2 regions of the Sporosarcina sp. OR05 genome follow, and region 2 is predicted to be linked to the other one. Evidence: riboswitches for the same ligand, from Rfam matches in the RefSeq annotation. Region 2 holds a riboswitch; the other holds the start of a gene.
The links. Region 2 has a riboswitch for lysine ahead of NRI27_RS17455 (Na+/H+ antiporter NhaC family protein). Riboswitches for the same ligand answer to the same signal wherever they lie in the genome.
Positions count from the first base shown of each region.

Region 1 (4,671 bases), on a different contig from region 2:
ACTTGGAATTGTATATAGACATCAGAGCGAAATCCTTTTGGTATAAATACAAAGTACATAGGCAAGCATGAAAGAAGAGACTTTCTAGCCACATGTCGATAAATGAGGTGTTTTGGTGGAACATGCTTTTCAAATCGTGAAAATCTTAGGGAGGATTGTAACGATCCTGCCACTCGCATTGTTTGCTACGATCTACATGGGAAAACGTTCAATCGGTGAATTACCGGTATTTGATTTTTTAGTCATTCTAACGTTAGGAGCCGTTGTCGGAGCTGATATTGCTGATCCAAAGATTAATCATATTTATACGGCTGTCGCAATTGTTGCCATTGCATTGCTACAGAAGTTTACCGCTAAAGTGAAGATGAAACATCGTAGGATTGGCCGGATGTTGACATTTGAACCGACAATTGTCATCTACCAAGGGCAGTTTTTAGTAGAGAAAATGAAAAAAATACAGTTTCCAATTGATACAATCTTACAAATGCTAAGGGAGCAGCAAGTGTACAATGTGAAGGACGTGGAGCTAGCCATCATAGAGGCAAATGGGAGTTTGTCTGTGAAGTTAGTAGCAGAGAAAGAATCTGTACGAGTCGAACACGTTCATCCAAACACATACACAAGCAAGGGAATTGACGTGCCAGTTATCATTGAAGGGAAGATTTACACGGAAGTTTTGTTAGCAAGAAACTTAAACGAAGCATGGCTCTATAAAGAATTAGAGCGAAAAGAAATTTTTGATGTGAAAGAAGTGTTTTACGCAGCTGTTAACAACTTGAACGAACTACATGTCAGTATGATAAAAACAGAGGAACCAAAAAACCTTCCATCTATTCTGCATTAATAGGGGAAGGTTTTTTGCGTATAACTTTCCTCGATTTTGAACGAAACGTACCATTCGGTGATGGTATGCTAAAATACAAGCATATATATTGCTTGTAGAGGAGTTGGAGATTTGACTAGCTTGCAAATACACTTTCAGGTTGATTCGACAGTTGAGATTGAGCAGAAATTGATTCGCCAAAGGAATGGGAAGTTGTTAGTGGATATTCAAGGAAAGTTGGAAATTCTGGTGAACGGCAAGTGTTTCTTTTTAGAACCAGCACTTGCATTGCTTGAATTTGGAGTGGCATTGTCAAAGTGGGACAGGATGAACGATTTTTACTATTACACGATGGAACATGACGAAAGAGAAGGTCCGATTATAGCATTCATTCATGATGATAGAGGGTGGCGATTGGACTCGATATGGAGAGAATTTGATTGTGAAGAGCGACTGCCGGACTACACAATTACAGAGGCTGTCGATTACTTCTTAGCGAATGTAGATGGTGCATTCATGCGCTATTACGGCATAAATACACGCGATTTTATCTAAACAAAAGCCTGTGCGGGGAGTGTTACACATTTCCTGCACAGGCTTTTTACATGTTAGGAAGCTACAACTTCATGAATTGTTAAGACTTGTTGCAAAGTACGTAGCTGTTCATTTGTCAATGGAACCATTGGTAAACGCACGCCGCCTACAGGAACCCCGTTTATGTTCAATGCGGCTTTTACAGCAGTTGGATTTGGAGCTGAGAATAAGGCTTTCATGATTGGTAATAATTTGCGGTGTTCTCTTGCGGCAACATCGGTGTTGCCACATTTAAAGTTTTTAATCATCGTTTGCATTTCATTGCCAACAATATGAGAAGCAACAGAAACGACACCTGCTCCACCAATCGATAAGATTGGAATGGTCAATCCATCGTCTCCACTATACAGAGCAAAGTTCTTTGGAGTGCGTTCAATAATTTCAACCATTGCATCTAGATTGCCACTTGCTTCTTTAATGGCAACGATATTCGGTATTTTAGCAAGACGAACGATCGTATCAACAGACATGTTGACGACGCTGCGGCCAGGGATATTGTAAAGCATTACGGGTAAAGATGTCGCTGCAGCAATTGCTTTAAAGTGTTGATAAAGTCCTTCTTGGCAAGGGTTATTGTAGTAAGGCGTGACGAGCATGACAGCATCTACACCTACATCCTCTGCAAGCAAAGTCAGTTCAATTGACTCTTTTGTGTTGAACGAACCTGTTCCGGCAATCACCGGTACTCTGCCATTTACAACGTCCACTGTAAACTTGAATAACAGCACTTTTTCTTTCTCTGATAATGTCGGGGATTCTCCTGTCGTTCCTGAAACGACTAATGCCTCTGTCCCATTTGCTAGCAGATGGTTAATTAAGTTCCTTGTCGCTGGGAAATCAATCTCTCCGTGTTCATTAAAAGGTGTCACCATAGCAGTTACAATTTGTCCGAAATTCATCTTTCTCCACATCCTATCATTTTTTTAATAAAAAAGAGGGAGAAGGGCAGTTGTAAATGAACGCAAAAAGCAACAACGAGGGCTCGTTGTTGCAGTGAAATAATAAATTATTTCTTTTGCATAAGATAGCCCTCCATATAGTTTCCTATATGACAATTCTGTGTTTGTTCAACCCAGAACCAGCTTCGAGACTTATGAGCATCTCTCCACTTCGGCAAATTCCCCTTTCCACAATTTTCGTCGGATCTCATATTCCTCGAATTGTGTACTGATGGTCTTTGCGCCTCTATCCTTACTTCAAAACTTTCGAAATAAGTAAATTTTTAATTACTCCTACCATACCTCTTCTTAAAACAGATTGCAAGTGAAATATGTGAAAATTATTTTATTACGCGCGAATAAATGATGTTAAACGGTAACAATTCCAACATTCGTCCATAACATAGTTACTAAAAGTATGCATGAAAAGGGGAGTAAGATGAATTATCAAGTTAATTCACCAAAGCATCATCCAATGGTAGTGGCGTTCGCTCATGGGGATGTGAATGGGGATCATGTAATGGACCAAGTGTATTTGACGGGTACGAAAACGCCGGACAGTCCCTTTACACAAAATATTGTATTGCACATTCGAGACGGAAGAACAGGAATAATAGGCTCTATCCCATTGCCGGAAAATACAGGTTACAATCCGACACTTTTCCTAGGTGATTTTACGGGAAATGGTGTGGATGAAATTCTAATCAGCATCGCAACCGGTGGGAGTGGCGGAATTATGAATGCTTACATTGTCACTTATATTGGAAATCAAGCTAGGTTTATCTTTGACTCAAGTGTGTATAACAACCGGTACACATACAGCGTAAATTATTTGGATCAGTATAAAGTGGAACTCATTAGTGAAGTAAATAACGAGAAATATGTAATCGATCTTTCTCTCAGGGACAAATCATATTTGAACGAAATTTATGATGCAAACGGCAAATTAAAGCAACCAATTACTGGATTTCTAAATCCCTTAAGTGGCATATATCCTGTAGACTTCGATTTGAATGGTGTAGACGATCTCCTGATTTATCAAAAGATTGCCGGACGGTATAATGCAGATTCTTTAGGGTATTTCTTAAATACTTTAGTTTGGAAAAACAATCGTTTTGTTTTACAAAATCAGTATGTCGCTATATATGGCACGGAAATGTAATCGTTCGCTTTAATCCAATTAACAGGGAAAAAGTAGTTAGGTGAAAATAGATTTACCTGACTTTCGAAATTACTAGAACTTTTATGCTACTCCAACTTTGGTTTTCCGTAAAATTCTTGTAGAAAAGCATGAATTGCTTTGTTACAATAAGAAAAAAATAATTGCTCTTTAATTCGGTCCAGAGAGGCTGATAAGGCTGCTGATATAGTTGAGTTCGCGTAACTCGGTTTTTTCATGCCCTTTTGTCCTCTGTGAGACGATAGGGTTTTTATTTTTGCGTTTTTTGTAAGTCCTCTTTTAATACAAGTCCTGTGAGGCTTAAAAGGAGAATGGAATCACATAAATTAGATCCATTCCTTTGGAAGTGAAAGAGTGTAAGCCATAAGAAAACTGGAGGAATGGTACATGGATTATCGTAAAAAGACCGTTGTCGCGTCTGTCGCAGGTTTAACATTGGAAGGAATGGACATTATGTTCATCTCTTTTGCCATGACAATGATTATTTCAGAGTTTAACATTGACCTGGCTACAGGGGGGATGATTTCATCCATTACAAATATCGGGATGTTAATCGGCGGAATTGTTTTTGGAATTTTAGCAGATAAATACGGACGTGTAAAAGTATTTACGTATACAGTGATATTATTTGCAATCGGTACGGCGTTAACAGGTTTGGCAACAAGTATTGAGCAAGTTTATTTGTTCAGATTCATAGCAGGTATCGGTGCAGGTGGGGAATATGGAATCGGTATGGCGCTTGTCGCTGAAGCGTGGCCGAAAAACAAACAAGGACGAGCTTCTTCTTATGTAAGTGTAGGCGCACAATACGGTGTCATTTTAGCCGCGTTGCTAAGTGCGATCATTCTTCCGACGCTAGGTTGGAGAGCACTATTTTTCGTCGGCATTTTACCAGTCATTTTTGCCTTCATTGTACGTAAGAATTTAGATGAATCACCTGAGTGGCTAGCAGCACAGAAAGTTAAAAAAGCAAACAAAGTTGTAGAAAAAGGAAAACTGGTCCAATTATTTGAAACACCTCGTGTGACATTCACGACGATTGCGTTAATGATTATGGCGACTGTTCAAATTGCAGGATACAACGGGTTGATGATTTGGCTGCCGTCTATGTTGCAACAATCACAAGGATTATCTGT
Region 1 covers NZ_JANKJL010000014.1:1,470-6,140, forward strand. Annotated here, with positions in the region: gene NRI27_RS15465 (DUF421 domain-containing protein) at 116-844, shown strand; gene NRI27_RS15470 (DUF7878 domain-containing protein) at 956-1,378, shown strand; gene dapA (4-hydroxy-tetrahydrodipicolinate synthase) at 1,432-2,316, opposite strand; lysine riboswitch at 2,435-2,613, opposite strand; gene NRI27_RS15480 (VCBS repeat-containing protein) at 2,795-3,517, shown strand; gene NRI27_RS15485 (MFS transporter) at 3,923-4,671, shown strand, end outside.
Region 1: another riboswitch for lysine. It lies ahead of dapA (4-hydroxy-tetrahydrodipicolinate synthase); the one in region 2 lies ahead of NRI27_RS17455 (Na+/H+ antiporter NhaC family protein).

Region 2 (4,671 bases):
GATACTTATGCCCAATCGTGAATTCCATAATTAAAATTGGGATACCTGCGGTTAATAATGCAAATAAATAAGGTATGAAAAATGCCCCTCCACCGTTTTCATACGCAACGTATGGAAAACGCCAGATGTTTCCTAGCCCGACAGCAGATCCGACAGCTGCCATAATAAAACCAGCTCGTGTACCCCATTGCGAACGCTGTGCCATTTAAAGCTCCCCTTTCTAATAGAGTCTTGTAATACTTTGGTATTTTCTGATTATTATATAATCATAAACATAGTATATACGTCTTAGGTGACGTTGTCAAAATATTTTTTATTAAATAACTTCGACACCCGAAATGGTACCTTTCACTCACTACTCAATCGTTACTTTGTCGCGTTTTCGAAAGTTTTACTATTCTTCTATACTATTTCAAGGCTTCGAACTTTTTCATCATACTAGAATTTATGTGTGCTTTTCCTTGAATATTCATTCAGTTCGACGATTGAAGGAAATTGTTTTGCTTATCACCGGAAATGCTGATCGCTATTAAATTGAGGTTGATGAGTTGGCTGAGACATTTTTATAGTCTGTGTCTTACTGATTTGTAGCGGGGATTTTCTTACTAGCGTGTCAATATTTCCGTTTATCGACGTCGGAGCTGGGGATTCTCTTGCTGGCGTGTCGATATATCCGTTTATCGACGCCGGAGCTGGGGATTCTTCTGCTAACGTGTCGATATATCCGTTTATCGACGCCGGATCCGGGGATTCTACGGCTGGCGTGTCTTTAAACCGTGTTTAATGACGAGAGACCTGTGTGACTTTCTAATAGCGAGTCAATATAGTTCGTATTATGACACTGGAGCTTTAAAATTTCCTGCTAACGTGTCTTTAAACATTGCTCATTACGCCAGAGAGACAAATTTCCATTCGGTGAGGCTTTGAAATGGATTGGATGTCTCAGTAGTCACACTTTCCCCCGGAACATGAAACCAGATATAGATAGAAGTTCCTTTAAAATTCAACAAAAATGGAACTGAACAAAGTCAGTTCCATTTTCGCTACTATTGTTATGTGTTTATTCAACGACTGTTGGTTGTTCTACTACTCTTTTATTGCGCGATGTCCAGAATGCGAACAAAGCGATAATGAGTATGATGACGACGACGAGGCCAATCCATACGGAGCCCGTCACGCCTAAGATGAGATAGCCGATTGTTGCGACGGTTGCTGCCATAAGTGCGTATGGTAGCTGCGTTGCAACATGATCAATATGATTGGATCCAGCTCCCGTCGAAGAAAGAATCGTCGTATCGGAAATAGGTGAACAGTGATCACCAAATACAGCGCCTGCAAGAACAGCAGATAATGCTGGAAGCAATAACTCTGGTGCTGCGTTTGTCATAATTGTCCCGGCGATTGGTAATAGAATCCCAAATGATCCCCATGATGTTCCTGTAGAAAACGCCATGAGACCTGCTAGGACGAACATGATAACTGGCAAGAAGTTTACCGGAATGTTCGATTGCTCAACAACACTCGATAAGAATGGACCTGTTTCTAAAATGCCGATTAAGTGTGTCAAGCCCCATGCTAATACCAAGATTAGAATTGCTGGCATCATTGCTTTAATTCCTGTCGTAAATGCTTTGCCGACCAATGTATAAGACGCCGTCTCATTTCGTCCCATTTGTGCAATGTAAAGAATTGCGGCTAATATTGTTCCAATTGTTCCACCTGTTACTAATGATAAAGGTACATCGGTGTTCTCGAAAATTGCCCAAATGCTTAGAGAGTCACTTGCACGGTAACCAGTCCATACCATCATACCGAGCGTCGCGACAATTAATGTCACAATTGGAGCGATTAAATCTCTTACATGACCGTATCCATGCTCAGGAAAATCTTCTTTTAATTGCCCCGGAATTTCTTTTTCCGGGTCGAATAATTCGCCCGTTTTCTGTGCACGGTCTTCGTGTTTCTTCATTTCAAAGAAGTCAATATTCGTCCAAGCAAAGAAGAAGACCATCGCTAATGTAGCGATAACATAGAAATTCATCGGTGCCATCATAAGAAATGCTGAAAGTGGTGAATAATTTACAGCAGCCGTAGTGCCCAATATCAGCGCTAATTGGCCGATCAGAAATGCTCCCCAGCTAGATATTGGTGACACGACACAAATCGGTGCTGACGTTGAATCGATGAAGTATGCTAATTTCGCTCTTGATATTTTGTGCTTGTCTGTGATCGGACGAGCAATTTGGCCAACAGCTAATGCGTTGAAATAGTCGTCCACAAAAATGAGGATACCAAGAATAATGGTCAACAGTTTTGCGCCTCTTCTTGTTTTAATTCGTCGGACTGCCCATTCAGCAAACGCTCTACTGCCACCTGACAAGCTGACAAACGCTGTAATAATGCCTAGGAATAAGATGAAGACCATGATGAAAATATTGTACGTATTAAGTGCTCCACCGTCCCAAAAAGATACTGTTAGAGCGGACCAAATGTTTTTCAATGTGTCTACTGGACCGAAGGATGCTACCAATAATGCGGCAGTTAAAATGCCCGATCCTAGCGATAATAAAACCCTTTTTGTTACTAATACCATCACAATCGCAATCAGTGGTGGTAAGATTGAAACCCATGTACCTATCATACTATTTTCCTCCTCAATTTCTTATTTATCATTGAAGAACAAGTAGGGGGAAATAAAAAGCCGATGCCCTTACACGTTTGTGTGCTAGGCATCGGCTTTTCTACATGTCGTTTGTTGGATAATCTTCGGTGACTTTATCTAACGTACGATCTGTAGCTCATCATGTAGTAAATATACATGACAGTGTCATCCCTGTTCGAAATGACCCCAATATGAACGGATCGGCAATCCTCATTCATATTTCGGCAAAACTTCCTTTCATAGACGGTCTTAGATGCCAATCTTGCGCCTATTACTCTTAAGTCATGCAGCCTCTACCTAATCGGTGTTCCTCTTGTTCTACAACAATAACAGGTTACACGTCAGATTACAAGTAGCTCTTACTCTTTTCCATTTACTCCCGGATAGGGTACTTCGACTTGCGGAGCACTGACATCCCCTTTGCTATAGATTTGAGGGATTGGGCTCTGAATTAAACCGATAGCAACTGGAATCTGTTGTTGCACCGTGCTTTTCGTTGTCGCTAAAGGGACGATAATTTGAACATTTACCGTTACGACGACATTCACAGTCACCATGGCATTATTAATTCCAAATTCTTCAATTTCATGTTTTATCGTCGTTTGAACATCGCCAATGACGTGAAAACGAATCGGGATTTTAGGTCCCAAGTTACCAATAAGGGGGATATTTGTCGCCTGCCCCATCGGTACGAAAAATACGACGCCTCCATATGATTCCATTTCTTCAGGATCGTATTCGATATCCTCACTTAGCGGCAACATTTCCAAGTCGCCTCTTTCAGCAAGCTCTAAATGCGCTTCAACAAGAGTTTGTATCTCTGCCATCGTCTTGCTAATGATTTCAGTGTTAAATGTATTTGTCACCATTCCAGGTGAGTCTGTCGGTACATTTTCAATAATTTCATTCACATCATACATATCTGTCGAGCGGGACTTAATCGCTTGTGTGATGACATAAGCGGCAATTTTCTCGGTTTGGACTTCTGCATACTGAATGTAGATGGGGGTTAGTTTTGAATTGACGATGTACAAAAACATGCCGATTGTTAGGAGTAATGCAGGAAAAAGAATCGGAAACCAACGACGCTTGCGCCTTGGTTCACGGTTATAGTGGCGGGGATATTGTCGTTGAAGACGCCTTGACCGCCTATGAAATTTTCGGGGTGATTGCCCATGAAATCTCAAAACCACTCCTCCTACATAATCTTATGCAGGATAAGAGTGGTTCATTCTAAAAGACTATTATTCATTTTCTTCAAGCAATCCAAGTGATTCCATCATTTCACGTTTGCCATACCAAGCCATAATATCGCGAATTAATTCAGGCATTACATACTCTTTTTCAACATCTTTCAGCATCGGAAAGAAGTAACCAAATGTGAACATATCGAGTGTGGCCAATCGGTATATATGGTCTGTTTGAACGATTTCACTGCCGACCAGCAAGTGTCCATCCCCGTTCATGGCTAATTGTTCAAAGATCATGTTGCCCATAAGTGTTCCGCGGAAACCGAGTCCTTTAATTTCCAACTGCGGCCATTGCTCGTTTTGTGCAGTGTGGTAAACACGCAGCAACTCTTCACCGCGCAATGTTACTACGCAAACGTTGATCGGATGGGGGAGTAACTCGTGTAGATGACGCTTTGTTACCCACCCTTGTTCAAGGCTTCTTAAAAATATGCCCGCATTAAACATCGCACAATCCGCATGTGTATAGGCAAGGAGCGCTTGACCAAAAAAAGTAGCTAACGAACTATTCGCAAACAACTGCTGTTTCAAAGGTGTTTCAATGAAGAATACTTTTTCATCCAATGCGATTTGACCAGCATTTAGTAACCCGTTCACTTCGCGCACATCATCTTTTCCAGAAGCCAAATCTCCTACTGGGATAACAGTCGCTTGCTTATTCAGCAATCGGTTGCTTTTTGTATCCACTTCTAGCGTCACACGCCCGACGTATTGTCCAAATTTCCCGGTCGCTGCTAATAGCGAATGATGGACAAGTTC
Region 2 covers NZ_JANKJL010000020.1:6,265-10,935, forward strand. Annotated here, with positions in the region: gene NRI27_RS17450 (sodium-dependent transporter) at 1-205, opposite strand, end outside; gene NRI27_RS17455 (Na+/H+ antiporter NhaC family protein) at 1,061-2,641, opposite strand; lysine riboswitch at 2,787-2,966, opposite strand; gene yunB (sporulation protein YunB) at 3,022-3,849, opposite strand; gene NRI27_RS17465 (bifunctional metallophosphatase/5'-nucleotidase) at 3,907-4,671, opposite strand, start outside.